DNA from 4 places in the Neobacillus canaveralius genome. Region 4 is predicted to be linked to each of the others. Evidence: riboswitches for the same ligand, from Rfam matches in the RefSeq annotation. Region 4 holds a riboswitch; each other region holds the start of a gene.
The links. A riboswitch is a leader RNA that binds a small molecule or an ion and turns the genes downstream of it on or off. The one in region 4 is predicted to bind cyclic di-GMP.
Positions count from the first base shown of each region.

Region 1 (5,689 bases), 250 kb from region 4:
TGGTTAGATCACGGCCGTGATAATTATGCAGGTGTGAGCTGGTCTGATATCCAAGATGGAAGACGTATTTATCTTGGATGGATGAGTAACTGGCGCTATGCCAATCAAGTCCCTACAGAGGGATGGCGAAGTGCCATGACGTTACCAAGAGAATTATCCTTGGCTGCAAATGATGCTGGCATCCGCTTATTCCAACAACCAGTTGCTGAGGTTAGTAGAATTAGAAAAGAAACGAAATCCTACCCAAAATTGTCAGTTGAATCAGGAAACGCGATTTCAATCCCGTTACCTCATTCTTTAATGGAAATCACCATTGAGTTTGAAAAAGAAAGTTCAGGCCAATTTGGACTTATCATCCAACACTCTGAAGAGGAAAAAACAGTCATTGGTTATAATGCAGCAGAAGAGAAGTTATTTGTTGACCGAACACTTTCTGGAGAACATACCTTTTCGACATCCTTCCAAGCGGTACAAGAAGCACCATTAAAGTTGGATAATCAAAGATTGAAACTTCAGTTGTTTTTAGATACATCCTCAGTCGAGGTATTTGCAAACAATGGTGAGGCTGCTATTACCAGCTTACTGTTTCCATCCCAATCAGGGCAAAAACTCGTTTTATTTTCAAATGAAGGAACTACAAATGTGTTGGAATTAAACGTCACGGAACTTGATTCCATTTGGAGCAAGTAAACGAAATATGGAAGCTCTAATCGGTTAAATGGTTAGAGCTTTATTTTTTAAAAGGAGGGTGTTTGGTTTGAGTTCATCAATTATATGCATGGGTGAATTATTAATCGATTTTTTCTGTACCGATGTGGACATTAACTTATTAAAAGGACAAAATTTTCAAAAACAAGCTGGGGGAGCGCCGGCTAATGTCTGTGCGACGATTGCGAAATTAGGGGGGACAGCTCTTTTTAGCGGAAAAGTCGGAAATGATCCATTTGGACATTTTCTCAAGAAAACGCTGGATGATGTCCAAGTAGATACAGCAATGCTTGTGTTCGATGATTTTCATCCAACCACATTGGCCTTTGTATCCCTACAGGCAAATGGCGAAAGAGATTTTGTATTTAATCGCGGTGCTGATGCTTTCTTAGTGGAGGAAGAAATTGATATCGATAAGCTAAATGAGGCTGCAATTCATCATTTTGGTTCTGCCACTGCTTTATTAAGCGACCCCTTTCAATCCACTTATTTTCAAGTAATGCGTCATGCAAAGGAACAAGGGAAATTTATTTCATTTGATCCTAATTACCGAAAAGATTTATGGAAAAACAGAATTTCCGAATTTATCCACTTGGCAAAGAAGGGAAGCTCCTTAGCTGATTTTGTAAAAGTGAGCGATGAGGAGCTAAAACTAATTACAGGAATCCCTAACTTGGCAGAGGGAACAAATCATCTTCATGAATTAGGAGCGAAAGTAGTTGCTGTAACATTAGGTAGTGAGGGAACATATCTGTCAAATAGGGAAAAAAGTGAAATTGTTCCAAGTGTAAAAATAAAATCCGTTGACTCGACAGGTGCCGGTGACGCATTTGTTGGGGCAACCTTATTCCAATTCGCAAAAGATAACCCTGAGATAGAAGACTTTGAGAAGCTTAAAAAAATTATTTACTTTAGTAATAGAGTTGGTGCTTTAGTATGTACTAAGGTGGGTGCAATTTCTGCATTACCTACGTTAGAAGACGTTTTATCTGCATTATCCTGATTACCATAACTGTTGTTCAAACTTCCGTCATAACATTTCAAACAAACTGTGAACTTAACACTATACCTATGTTACTAACTAACAAAATCCAATATAGTGTAAGTATAAAGAGCAAACAAATTTTGAAAGGCGGAATGACTTATGTTTAACAACTTTTTAAGAGAAAATAAAATCTCAGCAGCTATTTTAACTATTATTCGTTTATACCTTGGCTACTCTTGGTTCACTGCTGGTTTTCATAAATTAACAGGCGGGTTTGACGCTTCTGGTTTTCTAAAAGGTGCGATTGCAAATCCAGTAAAAGGACCAGATGGCAACATGGTATACGGATGGTACGCTAACTTCTTAGAAAGCTTTGCTTTACAAAACATCGATGTATTCAACTTCATCGTTCCTTGGGGCGAAACGTTAATCGGCTTAGGACTTCTTCTAGGATGTTTAACAACAGCAGCAATGTTTTTCGGTCTAGTAATGAACTTCAGCTTCTTCTTAGCAGGAACCGTATCTCATAACCCAACAGACATCTTCTTAGGCTTCATTATCTTAACAGCGGGCTACAATGCTGGAAGATATGGTTTAGACCGCTGGGTGGTTCCATTCATCCGTAAAACACTAAATACTCATACTGAAAAAAATAAAGCAGCTGCCTAACTTGTAGGCACAGAGACGATTCGTTCCCCCCGAATCGTCTTTTTTATGGGTGACAGGCACCGCCCGTGGACACTGTCCACCTGAGGCGGACAGTCATTCTAGCAATTTTATTATTCTTTTGATATGAAAAGATTCATTTGTTGATCGGCGTTTTTTGCTACTGCCATTAGACTCATGGTGATTAGCATGGTAAGTGCTCCTATGGCTACGCCTAGTATAAAAGTTAACATTAATTTTTCCTCCATTTTCACTTAATCGTAGGAAGGATTACATATTCGGTAACTGGCTAGCGTTGTTTTTCACTTTAGCCCCTATAGTTTTGCGTCATCACCTTTCGGTCATTTTGCCTTTTCGTACGATTAATGTTTTTTTATTTTTGGTGAATTTTCCTTAGTATTCTATTGTATCGACAACATTGATTTAAAAGTTTAATAAAATGTCGAAAAAAACTAAAAACATGATAAATAACTTAAATAGATTCTTTAGCAACCTTTTATTTGGGTTCGATGACGATTGCTTGTGAGCCCATTTGCTCCCATGAGGAGATGAAATTTTTTCTATCCACTTTTTTGTTTTTTGTACCGTATGGATCGTTGAGATAGATGTATTCTTGATCGTAGCCGGTAATGACGACACTGTGCATTTTAAACGTAATTCCAACGGTCCCTTGTGGTGTAGACCATGTTTCGAAATCGGGTAAGGGTGAAAAGCTGGTGGTGGTAATCACCCAAACAGGAAGACCTTGACTTACTTTTTCCAGGATGGAGGAAAAAGGATAGTTTGATAAATTTTGAACCACCAACTGGTCATTGACATTGGTATTCGCTAAATAAAAAATCGGTCCATGGTAGACACCTAAACCAGGACCAGTTTCCATATCACCAACAAATCCCATATTGGGATTTCCACTTTTCCCATCATCGTAGAGAAGAGGAACCCTTGGGATTTGTGCGGCGAGTTCATTTTTAGTTACGTCGATTCCCCAATATTGCAGTAACATAGCTAAACTGGTTACTTCACAGCCGTTGAATAACCGGGGTTCATCCATTTGATTGAGTAAAGGTACATCCAATTGGATTTCCTCGGCCAACACCACTTTTGTAAAGGGAGTAGCAGCCGCGTCTTCTTCGTTACGGCCTGTACCCACGTCTGCCAATATAGAAAAACATAAAACTAGTATACTAACCCCATATATAACAACCTTTTTCACAGTTGCATCCTCTGCTCCCCAGAAATTTTTAACTTTCTCGTAAAATCACAACAGTTACTCGCCGATTTGACTGGCGATTTTCATCCGAATCATTTGGATAAAGAGGCTGAAATTCTCCAAATCCTGAAAACTGCATGCGATTTGCTTGAACCTTTTGTGACTCAAAGTAGTGGAGAACACTTGCGGCCCGAGCGGCAGACAGTTCCCAATTGGAATTATAGACAGTATTGTGTGCCGGAACATTGTCAGTATGACCTTCAATGCTGATCGGATTCGGAACGGTATTAATCAAACCGACAAGCCCGTTTAAGGTTTGATACGAGCGCTCTTTTAAATCCGCTCTTCCAGAATCAAATAACACAACGTCTTTTAACGAAACTTCAATTCCCTTTTCCGTTTCTTGGAGAGAGACCATATCCTGCAGACTATTGTTATTTATATAGCTTTCGAGCTGTTCCCTTAATACATCCAGTTCTTTGTCATTGGTTTCGCCTTTTACTTCTTCCTCTGGCAGTCCTACCTCTAGTTGTGGAGAGGAAGGGTTCGGCGATAGACCTGCTTGTTGATTGTCAATTTTTGTCCCCGTTAATTCAGATTGAAAGGATTCCATGATCGATTGATATTTATCTTTGTCAACGGTGCTGGATGCATATAAGACAATAAATAATGCAAGTAACAGAGTTAAAAGGTCAGCATATGGTATCAGCCAGGATTCATCTATATGTTCATCGTGGTCAGAGTTAAAGGCTCTTTTCCGTTTTCTCATGCCGATTTCTCCTCAAAATCATCATCTTGTTCAAGTTGCTTTTCTGCTTTATGGCGTTCAGAAGGAGGAATATGAACCGTCAGCTTTTTCTCCAAGGCACTTGGTAAAACTCCCTGGTAGATAGAAATCAGCCCTTCAATGATAATCAGCTTTAATTCTTGCTCTTGTTTGGAAAGTCTCTTTAATTTGTTCGCTAATGGATGCCAAAGTACATAACCGGAAAAAATCCCAAGTAAGGTAGCAATGAAAGCAGCTGAAATCGAATGACCGAGTTTTTCTACTTCGGATAATGAGCCGAGTGCGGCAATTAGACCGACTACGGCCCCAAGTACACCAAGAGTCGGAGCATACGTACCAGCTTGGGTGAAAATAAGTGCGCCTGTTTTATGACGTTGCTCGATCGCCTCGACTTCATCGAATAACACTTCCTCAATGAATTCCGCATCATAGCCGTCGATGATCATTTCGAGCCCCTTTTTAAAAAAAGGATCGTCTGTTGTTTCAGCAATTTCCTCTAAAGCTAGAAAACCCTCTTTTTTGGCCATTTCCGCACATTCTATTAATCTAGCAACCTGTTCTGCTTTCGAAGGAAGCTTCGGTTCAAATAAAGAAATTTTTAACAGCTTCGGAAACTTTTTGATTTCTCGAAACGGAAATGCAATAAGCACGGCAGCGGCTGTTCCGCCAAAAATAATCAGATATGCCGCGGGGTTGTTCAAGGATGCGAGTGGTGCTCCCTTTAACATCATCCCTATACCAATTGCGAGGAGTGCCAATAAAATTCCAAAAATACTAGACATAAATTTCTCCTTTAGTTTATCTTTAATTTAGTTTTAATAAATTGCATTCTACGTGAAACGGAAAATTTCGACAGTTTTCTTTTTTTAATAAAGTGATGTTAACCATCATGAAAGGGGTATCCGCTTGAAGATCCAACAAAGTCAAACTATCAGTCAGGATCGCTTTATAACTGTGCGGGAGAAAGGGAAAGAATCCTCTTCCTTTCAACAAATTTTTCAGGAAACACAATTTGATTTAACACAGGAGCGATTGCAAACCCTTCTCAAGGATTTGGATCAAAGCGGTACTCGGTTAAGTACCTCTCAATCTGTAAAAGATTTACTAGCGTATAAACAAAGCATTCAAGATTTTTTAAAAGAAGTGGTACAAAATGGTTACTCCATAGAAGAGTATCGGTCATTTCACTCCAATGGAAGAGATAAAAGACTAAAAATAATTAAACAAATTGATCAGCAGTTGATCAAACTTTCGGAACAGGTGATGGAAAAACAAACTGTTTCGGTTGACCTTTTGAAGACTATCGGTGAAATTAAAGGACTATTAGTAAACT
Region 1 is NZ_JBDFLL010000001.1:759,500-765,188, forward strand. Features, by position in the region: gene ABC255_RS03690 (glycoside hydrolase family 32 protein) at 1-690, shown strand, start outside; gene ABC255_RS03695 (carbohydrate kinase family protein) at 779-1,711, shown strand; gene ABC255_RS03700 (DoxX family membrane protein) at 1,853-2,362, shown strand; gene ABC255_RS03705 (DUF3789 domain-containing protein) at 2,473-2,592, opposite strand; cyclic di-GMP riboswitch class I at 2,637-2,720, opposite strand; gene ABC255_RS03710 (C39 family peptidase) at 2,856-3,572, opposite strand; gene ABC255_RS03715 (flagellar motor protein MotB) at 3,601-4,338, opposite strand; gene motA (flagellar motor stator protein MotA) at 4,335-5,138, opposite strand; gene ABC255_RS03725 (YaaR family protein) at 5,263-5,689, shown strand, end outside.
Region 1: linked by a shared signal. The riboswitch ahead of ABC255_RS03705 (DUF3789 domain-containing protein) and the one ahead of ABC255_RS02525 (PAS domain S-box protein) in region 4 are both predicted to bind cyclic di-GMP.

Region 2 (5,689 bases), 710 kb from region 4:
CAATGCTAATGCAACTTTTTTAACATCCTCTACTTTTTCTTCCCGTAATTCTTCTAATAAAATATCGATGGATATTCTGGCTTTATTCAAACCTTTATTGATAATTTCCCCGTCTTTAACAAGTGTAATGGGTGCAGGAGTAATTAGATTTCTTATCCTCGGAAATTTTAATATCGTATAAACACTGCCAATATATAATACCACCAAAACCACAGTAGTCGTCAGAGAACCCTTTAATCCAAGATGTTCATCTGACAATGGGTGGGCAATGATGTTCCCAATTATAAGAGCGATAGCGAAATCAATCAATCTTAGTTGCGCAATGGAACGCTGGCCCATTGCCTTGGCTACAAGAATCAAAAAGAAATAGGCTACCACTGCGCGAAGGATCCACTCAAATGTCGTTAGTGTTTCCTGACTATGAAAGAAATCCAGCGTTACCACATCCTTAGGGTTAGGTTCTAATTTCTTATAAACTTAACACAAACCGGGTAAGGCACCTTAATATCTGATTGTAAGAGAGTCAATTTACCAGTGTTTTCATCTCTTGAATATAAAACGATATTGCTCGATTCTTGATTAGAAGCAACAATGAATTTTTCAGAAGGGTCAATCTCAAAATCCCTTGGCCAATCTCCTTCTGTTGAGGTGTGTTCTACAAAGCTTAGTTCACCGGACTCTTGATTGATTTGGAACAGGGCAATGCTGTTATGACCACGGTTACCAGCATAAACAAAACGACCGTCCGCAGAAATATGTATGGCACTTCCTTGGTTATTTTCTGTAAAATCTTCCGGCAGAGTAGAAATATATTGTATTTCAGTAAAATGGCCGTTTTCTGGATGATAATTTAATGCTATAACCTCGGAGCTAAACTCGGTCATGATATAAGCATATTTTCCATTAGGATGGAAAGCAATGTGTCTCGGGCCGCTGCCAGCCTTTATTGGAAGAAGACTTACTTTTTCAATTGTGCCATTGTCATTTACTTTATAGGTAATTAGGGCATCAGTTCCCAGTTCAACAACAGCTAAATATTTTTCATCCGGTGTGACTCCTGCGTAATGGGTATGCGCTTTTTCCTGTCTTGGGTCAGGACCTGAACCCTCATGTTTAAAAATTGACATAGCAGGCTGCACGGAGCCATCTTCGTGATTTAGCAAAGAGGATTCTACTGTTCCTTTATGATAATTAGCGCTAAAAACATAGTTGTTTTTAGTGTCCACACTAACATGACAAGGTGATGCACCTTCTGAGAATTGGCTGTTTATTGCTGTTAACTCACCGTTATCGTTAATAGAAAAAGCTGCTAATCCTCCAGTGTCACCTTCTTTTACAACGGAATAAAGATAACGATTATTTGAGCTAATTGTTAGATATGTAGGGTTTTCTAACTTAGCTGCAACTTTAACGTCTACTATAGTCCTCTTATCTGTGTCTAGCGTGAAAGAATAAATACCTTCGCTATCACCTTTGGTATATGTTCCGATAAAACCTGTGTACTGTTTTTTTTCAGTCATCATTTAAACTCCTTTAATGAAATATCATCATTTTATTTTATCAAACTACCCAAAGAATTATTAAAACATGTTCTAGTGAGTGTATGTTTTATGAATACATTAAAAGACAAAAATATACAAGTAATAAGTATCATTAGTCTATTTTCGACCTCAAATCATTTATCTATCTCCGACCTTCTCTGTACTTTTATTATCTAAGTGTATAAATTTGTCATAATTTTTAGAATTAATTATGTTCGATATAAAGAATATGTGTGGTACTATTTTCTTATGAACTTTATAACTTTAATTAGATATAGGCAAATCTTTCGAAAGATTAGGGCGCAAAGCTTCAGGTCTAAAGTGCTAAACGATGACGGCTGAGTAGCCTAGGACAAATATTTTAGGAGGACACCCTTACATGTTACCCACTCTATTAGATGAAAAAGAAGTAGATAAGGAATGGCTAGAACTCATCTTAGAAGCTCGATATTTAGGGATTACTGTTGATGAAATTAAGGATTTCCTAAAAGACCCTTCGAATACATAAACATGTCCTCCTTTGATATTTACCTACTTAGTAAAGCTGCCAATTGTAGCTTACAAAAAAAGGATTATGAAAAAAGAAATTGCTCTAAAAAAAATGTCCATTAAAATGGGCCTTTTTTCGTTTAAAGGACAATCTAATAATATACGTTCTGATTAATAGGCATTTTTATTTTCATTACAGTATAAGTTTAGTAAAATTTAATCTAACATTACTGTATGGAGTTAAAACTATCACATAAATAAGGAGTTTGATTATGGCGCAAGGAAAAAAAAGTACTAAAAAAGGAACGACGAAACCACAATCCTCATCATCAAAATTTGTTTTTTGGATTATTGGATTGATTGCAATAGCTATTATTGGATTTATCTTTCTAGCTAACAACCAGAAATCTGATGATAGTGCTAAAGAAGCGATTGATTATTCCAATCAGCCTTTTTTAGGTGAAGAATCAGCACCTGTTTCAATTGTAGAATTTGGCGATTATAAGTGCCCGAATTGTAAAAACTTTGCGGAAAATGTTGTACCACAAGTAGTAAAAGAATTTGTTGATACAGGCAAAGCAAAATTTTATTATTTCCATTATCCATTTATTAATGTTGATTCAGATCGAACAGCTAAATTTTCAGAGGCGGTTTATCATGAGTTAGGCAACGAAAAATTTTGGGAGTTTCATGAACTTATTTTCGATAAGCAGCCGGAAGATACCCGATATGAAACAATTGATGTTTTTACAGAGGAATTTTTAACCAAAACATTGCAAGAAATGGCTACTGAGGAAGAGGTTAATAAAGTAGTTGCTTATTTTGATACAAAAGCTCCGGAAGAGGCTTGGAAAAGTGATGAAGCCCTTGGAGGAAAATTAGGAGTTAGTGGAACACCTACCATTTTTGTTAATGGGAAGCGATTTGATGGACAAACAATGGACGATTTAAACAAATTAGTAGAGGAAGCGGCAAAGGAGAAAGGGAATGAATAAACCTTTACTGCTTGCATGGGTTGCAGCACTTATTGCAACCATTGGGAGTTTGTATTTCAGTGAAGTTCTCCACTACATTCCATGTACGCTTTGCTGGTATCAGCGAATCTTTATGTATCCATTAGCAATCATTCTAGGAATTGCCTTTTACCGAAATGATAACGATATTGTGAAATACACCTTACCGTTATCGATCATTGGAATGCTCATTTCAGGCTACCATACGGCTCTTCAAAAGATTCCCTATCTGCAGCAATTTGAAATGTGTAAAAGTGGTGTACCTTGCTCAAAAGATTATATTAACTGGCTTGGATTTATCACCATTCCAATCCTGGCGTTTACCGCGTTCACGATTATTACCATTTGCTTAGTTATCATTGCACGAAACCAAAATAAATAAGGCTCAAGCAAATGCTTGAGTCTTATTTTTATTACCGTAATTTAGATTGATTTGCCAAGGAATGCTGTTAGCATCCATACATGTTTTTCTAAACCAGAATGAATTGCAAGGAGCATATCGCCTGTTGTTTCATCGTCCTTTTCACCGGCAATGCTCATACCTTCTTTTAATTCTCCAATAATAATTGAAAAATCATTAATAATGGTTTGAACCATTTCTTCAGCAGTTTCGCTGCCTTGTGCTTCTTGAATAGATGAAAGTTCTAGACATTCTCTCATAGTAGCAACAGGATTTCCTCCGATTGCAAGTAATCGTTCTGCTAATTCATCTACATGCAATCCAGCCTCGTTATAAAATTCCTCAAATTTAGCGTGCAAGGTAAAAAACTGCCCGCCCTTTACATACCAATGGTAGTTATGTAACTTGATATACAATACTGACCAGTTTGCAATTTGTTTATTAAGTATGCTGACTAATTGATTTTCCATTATGAACCCTCCATCATTTTGTCCTCTATTATATTATTACCAAAAATTTAAGGAGAAACCTGTGCTAAATTGAGGGATATTTTGTCAATTTCGTGAAGGATTTCTTTGTTACAATGATATTTCATGAAATAAGCATGAAACAGACTGTAATAATATTTCCTTAAGATTACATTTATGGGATTATTGTGGGGAGGAAAGTCGGTTGGTTGATCATTCCATTTAATAGATAAATGCTTTCATAGCAGGAGCTACTTATCCTATTTTCACACTGGTTTTTTTTGGTTAATGAATAACTATGTTACAACTGATAGCCTTATTAGTAGAGAAAACAACGAGAATACTAGGAGGCTATAAAACATGAACAAACTAAAAAAACTTGTTATTGCAGCGGGATTAATTTTTTCAATGTCAGCATTTACAGGCGTTACTAAGTCGGAGGCAGCTACAACACACAAGATTCAATATGGTGAGACATACTGGAAAATAGCCAAAGGATTTGGTATCCCTGTTAATAGCTTAATGAGTGCAAACAATAGTAAATCGCTTATTGCAGGTCAAAATATGATTCTACCAGACTCTCCAATATCAGCGGCAGATGAAGAATTAATGGCGCGATTAGTTCGTGCAGAAGCAGTTGGCGAGCCATATGCTGGAAAGGTAGCAGTTGCAACTGTTATTCTTAATCGAGTGAAAAGTCCAGACTTCCCTAACACTGTTCGTGGAGTCATTTATCAAATTGCAAATGGACACTATGCATTTACCCCTGTTGCAAATGGCCAAATCAATCAGCCAGCAGACGCAGCGTCCAAAAGAGCGGTTAATGAAGCAATCGCTTTGATGGGTAAAGGTAATGGCTCTTTATTTTTCTACAATCCAAAAACAGCAGTAAGCGATTGGATCTTCTCACGTGAAGTAACAGTAACAATCGGAAATCATCGTTTCGCTCGGTAATTTAAGGGACGCTTGGATACTTTTCCAGGCGTTTTTTCTTATTCTAAGTTTGCTATAAATAATCCAGCTAAAAGGAGTAATTTATGATTAGAATTATTTGACTATTAAGAAAACCCCTCTTTATATTATGGTGATGAAAAGATGATTCCAAGGATTGACAATATTTGGAGGAATTTTTGGTGCGGATTAAAGAATGACTAAATTTCTTTATTCACTGTGTGAAGGTTATTAGGTAACTACACGTTTTGAAAATAGTATTACAAAAAAATATCTCCTACCAAAAAAGCAGTGGACTCGTAGTATAGAGTACACTGCTTTTTTTAATTTTATTTAATTTTAAGAGCAACGAGGCTGGCAAAATCATGGATAATAGTTGCAGCAAGTAAGGATGTGATCTGGGTTGGGTCGTATGGCGGTAAAACCTCAACAAGGTCAAAGCCAATAAAATTAAAATCTGTTAGGGAACGAATGATTTGTAACGTTTCAAAGCTGTTTAACCCTCCAACCTCAAGAGTCCCTGTTCCGGGAGCACAGGATGGGTCAACAAAATCAATATCAAAACTAAGAAAACATGGTGTATCCCCAATTTTCTCTTTCATTTCCCTCACGACATTATCAAAGCCAAGTTCCTTTAATTCAGGAGTGGTAATCACATGATACCCTAAATCACTACTTGATTCGATATCTCCAGGATGATTAAGGGTTCCGCGAATACCAACCTGAAAAACCTTATCGGGAATTAATAAATTTTCCTCATATGCACGAATGAATGGTGAGCCATGCCAATATTTTTCTTCATAGTAAGTGTCCCATGTATCTGTATGC
Region 2 is NZ_JBDFLL010000001.1:1,213,327-1,219,015, forward strand. Features, by position in the region: gene ABC255_RS05845 (DUF421 domain-containing protein) at 1-435, opposite strand, end outside; gene ABC255_RS05850 (lactonase family protein) at 462-1,520, opposite strand; cyclic di-GMP riboswitch class I at 1,809-1,892, shown strand; gene ABC255_RS05855 (anti-repressor SinI family protein) at 1,921-2,049, shown strand; gene ABC255_RS05860 (DsbA family protein) at 2,303-3,025, shown strand; gene ABC255_RS05865 (disulfide oxidoreductase) at 3,018-3,425, shown strand; gene ABC255_RS05870 (Dps family protein) at 3,467-3,913, opposite strand; gene ABC255_RS05875 (cell wall hydrolase) at 4,271-4,864, shown strand; gene speB (agmatinase) at 5,191-5,689, opposite strand, start outside.
Region 2: linked by a shared signal. The riboswitch ahead of ABC255_RS05855 (anti-repressor SinI family protein) and the one ahead of ABC255_RS02525 (PAS domain S-box protein) in region 4 are both predicted to bind cyclic di-GMP.

Region 3 (5,689 bases), 4.7 Mb from region 4:
AAACTGCGGCCGAGTTCAAACTCCAACGGTTGCAATCATTGCAGCACGGGAGGATGAAATTAAAAACTTCAAACCTCAAACGTATTATGGAATCGATGCACAAACCACCGACAATTTAAAATTGACTTGGCAGGATGCAAAGGGAAATAGTCGCAGCTTTGATAAAGAGAATGTCGACGCAATTGTGAAGAAATTGGGCAAACAAAACGCCATTATAAAAGAAATTGAAAAAAAGCAGAAGAAATCCTTTTCTCCTGGGCTTTATGATTTAACCGAATTACAGCGCGATGCGAACAAGATCTTTGGTTATTCTGCAAAGGAAACATTAAATATTATGCAAAAGCTCTACGAGCAGCATAAAGTCTTAACCTATCCACGAACAGACTCACGTTACCTATCTTCAGATATTGTAGAAACGCTTCCAGAACGCTTGAGAGCATGTGGAGCAGGAGAGTATCGTCCCTTAACTAATAAGATTTTAAGCAAGCCAATAAAAGTATCGAAATCATTTGTCGATGACAGCAAAGTGTCCGATCACCATGCGATTATTCCAACAGAAGGGTATGTAAACTTCTCAGCGTTTACAGATAAAGAACGGAAAATTTATGACTTAGTGGTGAAACGATTTTTAGCCGTGTTATTCCCGGCTTTTGAGTATGAGCAGTTAACGCTTCGTGCAAAAATAGGTGAAGAAAACTTTGTTGCAAGAGGAAAAACTATTCTTTCGAGCGGATGGAAAGAGGTATACGAGAATCGCTTTGAAGAAGAGGATGCAGGAGACGACCTAAAGGAACAGATTTTACCACGACTTGAAAAAAACAATACCCTTAACGTGAAGTTAATTGCGCAAACATCAGGTCAAACCAGCCCGCCAGCCCGTTTTAATGAGGCAACATTATTGTCTGCAATGGAAAATCCTACGAAGTATATGGGAACCGACAATAAACAACTGGCAGAAACTTTAAAATCAACGGGCGGATTAGGAACTGTAGCTACTCGTGCAGATATTATCGAAAAGCTTTTCAATTCATTTCTAATAGAAAAGCGTGGTAAAGACATTCACCTTACTTCCAAAGGACGTCAATTGCTGGATTTGGTGCCTGAAGAACTGAAGTCCCCTGCCTTAACAGCTGAGTGGGAACAAAAACTTGATCAAATTGCCCATGGCAAGTTGAAAAAAGATGTTTTTATCAGCGAAATGAAAAAGTACACAAAAGAAATTGTCGCTGAAATTAAAAACAGTAATAAAAAGTATAAGCACGACAATATCTCTACAAAAAGTTGTCCGGACTGTGGAAAACCAATGCTTGAAGTAAATGGGAAAAAAGGCAAAATGCTTGTGTGCCAAGACCGTGAATGTGGACATCGAAAAAATGTTTCGCGCGTCACTAATGCGCGCTGCCCGCAATGCAAGAAAAAACTTGAGCTTCGCGGTGAAGGGGAAGGACAAATTTTCGCTTGTAAATGTGGATATCGTGAGAAACTATCTGCCTTCGAAGCGCGTCGTAAAAAAGAATCTACTGGTAAAGTGGATAAACGTACGGTACAAAAGTATCTGAATAACCAAAACAAGGAAGAAGAGCCGATTAATACAGCTTTGGCAGATGCATTAAAGAAGTTGAATTTGAAGTAAGAAAGATCAAAAACAATATCGATTAGAAAATTGGGCTTTATATACTTGTTTTGTATATAAAGCCTATATTGTAAACAGCAGGAATCCTTTCTTATATTATCTTGCTAAAGTGATATTGTGCTAAAATTCTGACAATTGCATTGACAATCAAGCTTCTTATCACATACAATAATTATTAATCTAATAGAATTTTTGAATGGACTGATAACCTATGAGGCATCCAAAAACAAAATTAAATTATGTAATGTTTATAAAAGAGGCTGGACTCCAAATCTAATGTGATATGGAATCCAGCCTCTTTCTTTATTCTATTAAAGTGGTAGAGGTGAGAAATATGATTATGCTAACAGGTCAAAGTTTAACGTTGGAGCAAATGAAAGAAGTTTTATATCGAAACGAAAAGGTTATTGCTTCTGAGAAAAGTATGGACCTTGTAAAGAAAAGCCGTGAAGCGGTGGAGAAAATCGTTTCCAATCATAAAGTGGTGTACGGTATAAATACAGGTTTTGGAAAGTTCAGTGATGTCATAATCGATAAAGAACACGTTAGGGATTTACAACTAAACTTAATTCGCTCCCATGCTTGTGGAGTCGGCGACCCTTTTCCTGAGATTGTTTCAAAAGTTATGGTGCTTTTACGAGCCAATGCACTTTTAAAAGGATATTCAGGTGTTAGACCCATCGTGATTGAGAAACTATTGGAATTGCTAAATGCTGAAATCATCCCGGTTATTCCTCAACAGGGTTCACTGGGTGCCAGCGGTGATTTGGCTCCACTCTCCCATTTAGCTTTAGTGCTGATTGGGGAAGGGGAAGTATTTTACAAAGGAAATAGGATGGATTCAATCCATGCGCTGCAAATGGAAGGGATTCTTCCGATAACATTAGAGGCAAAAGAGGGTCTCGCGTTAATTAATGGAACACAGGCGATGACAGCTATGGGAGTTGTCGGCTATCTTGAAGCGGAACAGCTGGCATTTGAAAGTGAACTAATCGCTGCAATGACAATTGAAGGATTGAACGGAATCATTGACGCCTTTGCCGAGGAGGTTCATGTAGCAAGAGGCTACCAACAGCAAATTGACACGGCAGCGAGAATCCGCGGTTACCTAAGTGATAGTTTATTAACCAGTGTTCAGGGAGAATATCGTGTTCAAGATGCTTATTCTATAAGGTGTATTCCACAGGTTCATGGAGCTTCTTGGCAGGCACTGGATTATGTAAAAGAAAAATTAGAAATCGAAATGAATGCCGCTACAGACAATCCATTAATATTTGATGACGGAGAAAAGGTTATTTCAGGAGGGAATTTTCATGGGCAGCCAATTGCTTTCGCGATGGATTTTATGAAAATTGCCGTTGCCGAGCTTGCGAATATATCTGAAAGACGTATCGAGAGATTAGTAAATCCACAGTTGAACGATTTGCCGCCTTTCTTAAGCCCTGAGCCTGGTTTGCAGTCAGGTGCGATGATTATGCAATATGCGGCGGCGTCGTTAGTATCAGAAAATAAAACACTGGCACACCCAGCAAGTGTCGATTCCATTCCCTCCTCTGCTAATCAGGAAGACCATGTGAGCATGGGAACGATCGCCTCTAGGCATGCGTATCAAATCATTCAGAATGCTCGAAGAGTGCTGGCGATTGAACTAATTTGTGCCATGCAGGGTGTTGAAATTCGCGGGGTAGATAAAATGGCCAGCCAGACCAAGCGGGTGTATGAAAAGGGGAGGGAGCTTGTTGCTTCTATAAAGAAGGATCGAATCTTTTCAATAGATATTGAAAGGGCTGCAACAGGTCTAAAAGAATGGGACTTAAAGAAGCTTATTCAAAAATTTGATAATGTTAGGCAGGCAAAAAAGGCGTGAAAATCACGCCTTTTATTCTACGTCTTTCGTTTCTACCCTATTCTTAAATGCCTCTTGCACTACAATAAATTCCTCGTCTCCAATGGCATCCTTTGAGTGTTTCTCAACTACGTTATCTTTTGGTAAATTTCCAGGATGACCTTTCTTCTTATGGTTAAAATGTTCTCCACGTGCCAAATTAAACACTCCTTTCGTCTTCGAATGTATCATTCCCAAACGAAGGAAAATTATTAGTGGAGAGGAGAGACAGAGTATTAATCACCTTCTATATTTTCATCAGACTTTGCAGGTTTACAAATGCGATCAAGAAGGTAACCAAAAAATACAACAAAGGCTATTGGGATAGCGTAATTCAACACATGAATGGTTGTCATTGACTAGATCCACCACCAATATTAGAATATTTACAATATTTAGTATATTTTAATGGTGTTTATGGTAGATGTCAATTGTCACAAAATAGACAAATTTCACTGCGTTTTTCTGGTCTTTTTGTATCGTTTTATAAAGACTTTCATTAGGTAAAATAACCTAATATCGACTTTTATCCCTCTGTTTTTCCGTAAATCTTCCATATTGATTGTGAATTTCAGGAATTCTGCGAATTCCATAAAGCTCTTTTGTAGAAAATTGGAATATTTTGTGTAAAAAAAAGGTTCGAAAAAATAAACCATTTGACAAATTCCAACACGATACTGAAAAAGTACTATATATAATAAACATAGTCATTATTTAACAGGAAAGCTTGTCTATTGAATATACTGAATAATCAATGATTTATGAGTAATAAGAAACAGAAAAGGGCAAACCCATTGAAAAATGGGGACGCAAAGCCGAGGATCTAAGGTATAGATTTTACTATGATGGCCGGGCTACCTGGAATACGAATATGTATTTTAGGAGTGAATGTGAGTGGGCATAACTGACAGTATGAAAAATGGTATGGATGCAGAATGGCTAGCTCTTATTTTAGAGGCAAAGGACCTAGGAATTTCGAAGGAAACAATCCTTAATTTTCTCCATCAGAACGAAGCCAGAGAGGTAGTACTTAAGAATCGCTAAGATACATAAAAGAACAAAGCATACTACAAAAATCCTGGTAGTATGCTTTGTTCTTTTTTATTCGTTATTATTTTGGCCAATTCGCCACTTATTGAATTCAATAAAATCGCGAAATTGTTCTTTAGAGACACCCGAATCCATCGCCTCTTTAACAATGCTCATCCAATCACTATCTAATTCTTCTTTATTAATGTGTTCATTTATTAAATGGTCAACAGGAACGTTTAATACAGAAGAAATCTTTTCAAGGAATTGAATTGATGGATTTCTTTGCAGGTTTCGCTCAAGAGAGCTTAAATAAGATTTAGCAACTCCAGCTTGCTCAGCAAGTTCTGATAATGACATCCTTTTTTCTAACCGAAGTTTTTTTACACGATCACCTATCATGGGCTCACACACCTAATTTTTATTATTGCTATAATAATTTTATCAGAAAAGCGGAAAAAGTTCCATATTAAGAACAGTTTATTATGACAAAAATATTTATCAAAGTCAAAAACTTTTTGAAAAAATGTTAGCTTAGCGATAAGATTAAAGTGTGTTTCCAATTCTCTAAGAATACATAAAAATAATATAAAAAGGTTGGGAAGATCATGATTGTTCTTAAATCACTGCGGGAAATCGAGAGAATGAAAAAAGCAGGGGAAATTCTTGCTTCATGCCATAAAGAAATTGCAAAAATGATTAAACCAGGTATAACAACTTGGGAAATTGATGAGTTTGTGGATGATTTTCTTAAAAAACACAATGCCACCCCACAGCAAAAGGGCTATAAGGGCTATAAATACGCCACCTGTGCGAGCATTAACGACGAAATATGTCATGGATTCCCAAGAAAGGAACCATTAAAGGAAGGCGATATCGTAACAATAGATATGGTCGTCAACTATAATGGCGGATTAGCGGATTCAGCATGGTCTTATGCTATTGGAACTGTCCCTAAGGAAACAGATCATTTATTAATGGTTACAAAAGAGGCACTCTATAAAGGAATTGAGCAGGCTGTCCCTGGAAATCGGATTGGAGATATCGGTCATGCTATTCAAACCTATGTAGAAGGAGAAGGCTTATCGGTTGTTCGTGATTTTATTGGTCATGGAATTGGAGCAGTCATTCATGAAAAACCT
Region 3 is NZ_JBDFLL010000001.1:5,166,487-5,172,175, reverse strand. Features, by position in the region: gene ABC255_RS25310 (DNA topoisomerase III) at 1-1,633, shown strand, start outside; gene hutH (histidine ammonia-lyase) at 1,968-3,500, shown strand; gene ABC255_RS25300 (hypothetical protein) at 3,513-3,677, opposite strand; cyclic di-GMP riboswitch class I at 4,293-4,380, shown strand; gene ABC255_RS25295 (anti-repressor SinI family protein) at 4,413-4,562, shown strand; gene ABC255_RS25290 (helix-turn-helix domain-containing protein) at 4,620-4,949, opposite strand; gene map (type I methionyl aminopeptidase) at 5,156-5,689, shown strand, end outside.
Region 3: linked by a shared signal. The riboswitch ahead of ABC255_RS25295 (anti-repressor SinI family protein) and the one ahead of ABC255_RS02525 (PAS domain S-box protein) in region 4 are both predicted to bind cyclic di-GMP.

Region 4 (5,689 bases):
TAATCGTTCTTCGCTTATTCCATTTCCATTATCCCTTACCTGAATGATGAGATGATCTTGATGGATATAAGCTTTGACTCCTACGAAACCATTTTCCTTTTTATCGGTTGCTTCAAAACTATTCTTGCAAAGGTTGATTAATACTTGTTTCATTTGATTGGCATCACACATAACCAATGGGAGGCCTGGTTCCATCTCAAATGATAAAGTCACATCATTAAGGAGCGTCTCTGATTCTAGTAATGTTTCAATTTCCTTTAACAATGAAGGGATATTGACTAGTTTAGGTTGGATTTCTTGTGGTTTGGCAAGTGAAAGAAACTCTTTTATGATCTCCTCAATCCGATTAAACTCGGTCAGGATGACTTCAAAGTATTCATGTTTGATGATGCCTTCCCGGAATAATTGGATAAACCCTTTAATAGATGTTAGAGGATTTCTGATTTCATGTGCGACTCCTGCGGCCAACTCCCCAACTAACGACAATTTCTCAGCATTCCATAGCATTTCTTCCGCTTTTCTTTTCTCTGTAATATCTTTCGCTATCACCATAATGTGTTCCAATTGGTCATTTTCACCTATGACTGGTGTTCCTGTACATTCAAATAATTTCCATTCACCATTTGCATGTAACAGCCTAACATCAACCTTCGCAGGTAATTTAGTCGTGATTACCTCCGTTAATTGATTCATAGTAGAGTCCAAATCCTCAGGATGAATGAGATTTAATGTACTACTTCCTTCAAAGTATTCTGGCGTATAACCAAGGATAGATTCGTGGGATGGGGATGCATAGATCCCTCTCCTATTTATATCGAATAAGATTATGAGATCTGTCATGTTTTCAGCAATCAACCGGTATTTACTTTCGCTTTCCAGCAAGGCTTTTTCAGCTTTCTTACGGTCGGTAATATCGATACATGAGGCAATTACCTCCACTACTTCGCCACCACGTTTAATTGGGCTTAACGCCGCTAGATATGAAATTCCATTCAGCTCATCTTCATAAATTACATGTTCTTCCCCATTCCACGCTCTCTGGTAGTAAACTTCCTTTTTCTCAGCTTTCTCTCTCGGAAGAAAATCCTTCAGCTGTTTTCCTACAACAAGACTCGGAATAAGGCCTAAGCGATACAGTAGTTCACCGCCACATAAGGTGTGAATAAATTTATCGTTTATATTTTTAAATTTAAATGTCATCCCCTGCTGCAGGCGAATCGTTTCATTTAATTCTTCCTTTGCGATACGTACCAATTCTTCAGACCACATGCGTTCATTAACATCTTGCGAGATTCCATATTCATTGACTACGTTTTGAATGTTCATGATAGTATGTTCTAATTCGTTTGCTGTAAGTGGCTTCGTAAATAGATACCCTTGTCCTTCTTCACAAAGATGTTCCTGTAGGAACACAAGCTGCTCCTTTGTTTCAATACCTTCCGCAACTACGTTTAAATTCAAATTATGGGCCATTGAAATAATAGCCTTTACAATCGTTTCATCATTCGGATTATTTTGCAGTCTCCGGATAAAGGACTGATCAATCTTCAAAGTATCCAAAGGAAACTTTTGTAAATAATTTAAAGAACTAAAACCAGTCCCAAAATCATCAATACTAATGCGAACTCCAATCCTTTTAAGCTTTTGTAAGGTTGAAATGGTGCGTTCTATATTCGCTGTTATGCTTTCGGTAATCTCTAATTCCAAGTATTGGGCCTCCAACCTTGTCTCGTTCAGGATCCTCGCAACTGTTTCATCTAAATTAGAAAGTGTAAATTGCTTAGCTGATAAATTGACAGAAATCGTGGTGGTAAAACCTTTTTGCTGCCACTCTTTATTTTGCTTACAAGCAGTATATAAAGCCCATTCACCAATAGGAATAATGAGTCCTGTTTCTTCGGCAATCGGAATAAAGGTTCCAGGTGGTACCTGTCCCCATTTTGGATGGCTCCAGCGGATTAAGGCTTCTACACCGACAATTTTTCCTGTTTTCAAACTCACTTTCGGCTGATAGTGAAGGAGTAACTCCTCTTTTTTAACGGCTTTATGAAGATCCATTTCGAATTCTAAGGGATTGATATTGAAAGCCTGATTCTTCGATGAATAAAACTTAAAATTATTTTTTCCTTCCTTTTTAGCTTGGTACATGGCAAAATCAGCATGCTTAATTAACGTTTCCACCGTTTCTCCATCTTCTGGGAATATACTGATCCCAATGCTCGGAGAAGTATAGATATCATAATTTTGAATCTTAAATGGAGCAGCTACAACATCCATAATTCTTCTGCACACCTTTGCAGCCACATCTCGATCAGCGTCTTTAAGAATAATAATAAATTCATCTCCACCTTGCCGAAAAACGATGTCTCCATCATTTAAAGAGGCGTTAAGCCGTTGGGCTACTTCTTTGAGCAATTCGTCGCCTGTATTGTGACCGAGGGTATCATTGACCACTTTAAATCGATCAAGATCCATAAATAAAACAGCCACTTTTTGGTCTCTGTTTGCAGCACTGACCAGTTCGCTTGTTAGACTTGAATTTAACTTATTGCGATTTGGCAAACCGGTTAAATAATCATGGTAGGCCATATGTTCAATGGCTATTTCTATTTCCACCTGTTTCGTAATGTTCTGAGCTAACCCAAAAACACCATTCACTTCTCCATTTACGAAAATAGGTACCATTGTCACATTTATATGAATGATCGAACCCTTCCTATCCACTATAGAGGTTCTAAAATTTTGTGCCTCTCCTTTTATGCATCGGGCAAAATGATCTACTACTTCTTCCAGTTTTTCAGGGACAATCAATTCCTTAAAATTCATCGGCTTTAATAGTTCTTCCTTACGATACCCCGTTTCTTCTTCACAAACAGTATTAAAGCTAGTAAAATGACCATCCAAATCAAACGAGTATACACTGTTGTCATTATGTTCGAAGAGCGATTTATACCGTTGGCCGTTTATAGCTAATTGTTCAAGTAAGATTTTCTTATCTGTAATGTCGATTCCAACCGCCATAATTGCTGGTTTTCCATTAAATAGAATTTTTGTTCCAGAGGCTTCTACATCAATGGTCTTTCCATCTAAGGTCAATAATTTACATTCGCTCGGGCCAACTTTTCCATTTACTAACGTTTCCTTAAAACGGTCCGATAAGATTTCCTTGCTTTCCGGATGAATAAAGTCAAATATCTCCCTGCCAACCAGCTGATTCTCATGAACGGCACCAAGCCCCTCTAATCCAGCACGATTGACCAGAACGATTTTTCCTTCTTGATGAACAAAGATAGCTGTTGGTGACACTTCTACTAAACTACGATATTGGTCTTCACTTTCTATTAGTGAACGATACCTGTTTTCGGTCATTTTAAGCTGCTCTTGTAATTTCAATGTCTCTCTTTTTTGTAAGGTAATGTCATTTACAGAACCGCTTATGGCGATCACCTTTCCCCCTTCATCTAAGATTGGCTGAGAACGATCCTGCACCCATCGAACTTTACCATCGGAACGAATGATTCGATATTCTACAACGGTTGACTCCCCTACTAATTGCCTGCTACTTGCATTTTCAATTATCCATTTGTCTTCCGGATAAACCGATTCTAACCATACTGTGGGATTCTCCATGAAATATTCTTGCGTATACCCGTATATGGATGCATTACCTTTAGATACCCATAAAGTATCTTCTAGTAAGTCTTTATACCAGATCGCTAGTCCAGGGTTATCGAATATTTTATGTAAGTTATTTTCATCGAATCGGGAAGCAATAAATCCAATATTCATTTAAATACCCCAATCTTTATGTAATAAAAAAAGAAGACTATTCCATTTAGAACTAGCCGATCAGGTCATATCATTATTCGGTAACCCGGCGATCATAGTTATGGTTTATAACCATAGACCCGTAGCTTTGCGTCCTCACCTTTCAGTAAGTTTGCCTTTATCGTATTTTTTTGTTTATTTCAGTATTTTCTGAGACTATTATCTATTATACAATTATTGATAATAAAATAAACCACCTACTATTTGGGGCTATTGGTAAAAAGGGCCAAAAGGGCCAAGGGGACAGGAACCTTGGTCCACTACACCAAGGAAGTCACTTTATAGTAAAATATGTATATATCATTTTGAATATAAGGAATGAATAAAAAAGAATGAATATGAATATTTCAATAGATTCTACTGTACCCAAACCAGACCCTAGCTTTTTGGATGCGATACTTGTGGCTTACTCACCCACTAGTCCGTATTTCTGGATTTCAATCGTTTATTGGATGATAGTTGCTTTCGTTATTCAAAGTAAAAAATATAAACTAGAAAAATTCGAAAAACTGGCTGCACTTTTTTCAGCACTTGGTTTGTATATATTGAGTACGATATTTTGTATTTCAAAAGCTTATACATTTACAATGGGAGAAAGTTGGGGAGATATTGGACCGCTTGGAGATTTAATTGGAGGAACGACAGTAGCATTTTTCACTTTGGCTTCACTTATGCTTCTTGTCGGAACAGTTCGGACACAAAGATCTGAAATGCAAACAACCAATGATATGATACATATTCAACAAGTAGAACAAACCTATTTTTCAGCAATATCATCCTTTATGGAACCGCGAAACCGATTAATTACCATGCCTTTAATGGATGAAAACAAGCCAATCCCATCTAAGTTAAAAAGTAATTTATTATGTGCACCTTGGCTAGATTCATCTCTGCAGCACCCAATTGCATATAGTAAAAATTATTCTGAGATTCTACCGCAGGAACTCAATCAATTAACAGTGCTACAATATAATAACTCGAGACTATATCAGATATTATTCTTACAATCTGTTATAAATAAACCAACGAAGTACATTCGGTTTTATGGGTTCACTTCCTGGTTTGATATTCTGTTGCTTATTCATTTTAAATCTAAAATAGAAACAGGGATCGAAGAAATCTATGATGAAATTAAGGACTTTATCGATAATTCAGGGATTCCTTATTACGAAAGTGCTGAAGCTATTCTTTCCGAAAATCAGGAGACAGTACCTTCTCAAATGTTTTCTTATTTCACCGACCACTTTGACGATCATTCAGTGGACATCGTGTTTAAGTGCTTTAATTTATCCATGCATGTCATAAAAAAGACTGATTCAGAAGAAGATGCTTTACGAATGGTAAAGGCAATACATTATGAAATCCCAGTTTTTGCAGTAAAGAATAAACAATCATTCTTTAAAGATTTACCAAGTACTTTACAAGCGTACATGACCATTCCACAAAGCACAGCATTCCTTCAGTTTTATGATGAATTCAAGTGGATTATTCGGTATTTAACAACGAATCTAAAGCACTATAACCCAAACCGTGCTGATTTCATTTCTAAATATCAACTATATTTAGATCACTTACGTAATAAACTGCTCGAAGAAGACTTACTATGCATCGCGATCTTTCTCGCAATTGAATACGATACAGCCTTATATAGCGGCTATCAATCTTGGGCAGATTCAAAGGTATTAAAAGACTTACAGGATAAACATCTCGACGTTCACCCTAAATATTTTGCTGTAGATTTGAATCATTCTGCACTTTCAATTGAAAGCCTCAAAATTGAAGCAACACAAAAAACAAAAGAAGCATTTATTTCGGCGTATAAAAAAGTTGAAGACGAAATAAATAGAGTGGCTCCGAAGAT
Region 4 is NZ_JBDFLL010000001.1:506,549-512,237, reverse strand. Features, by position in the region: gene ABC255_RS02525 (PAS domain S-box protein) at 1-3,789, opposite strand, end outside; cyclic di-GMP riboswitch class I at 3,866-3,955, opposite strand; gene ABC255_RS02520 (hypothetical protein) at 4,161-5,689, shown strand, end outside.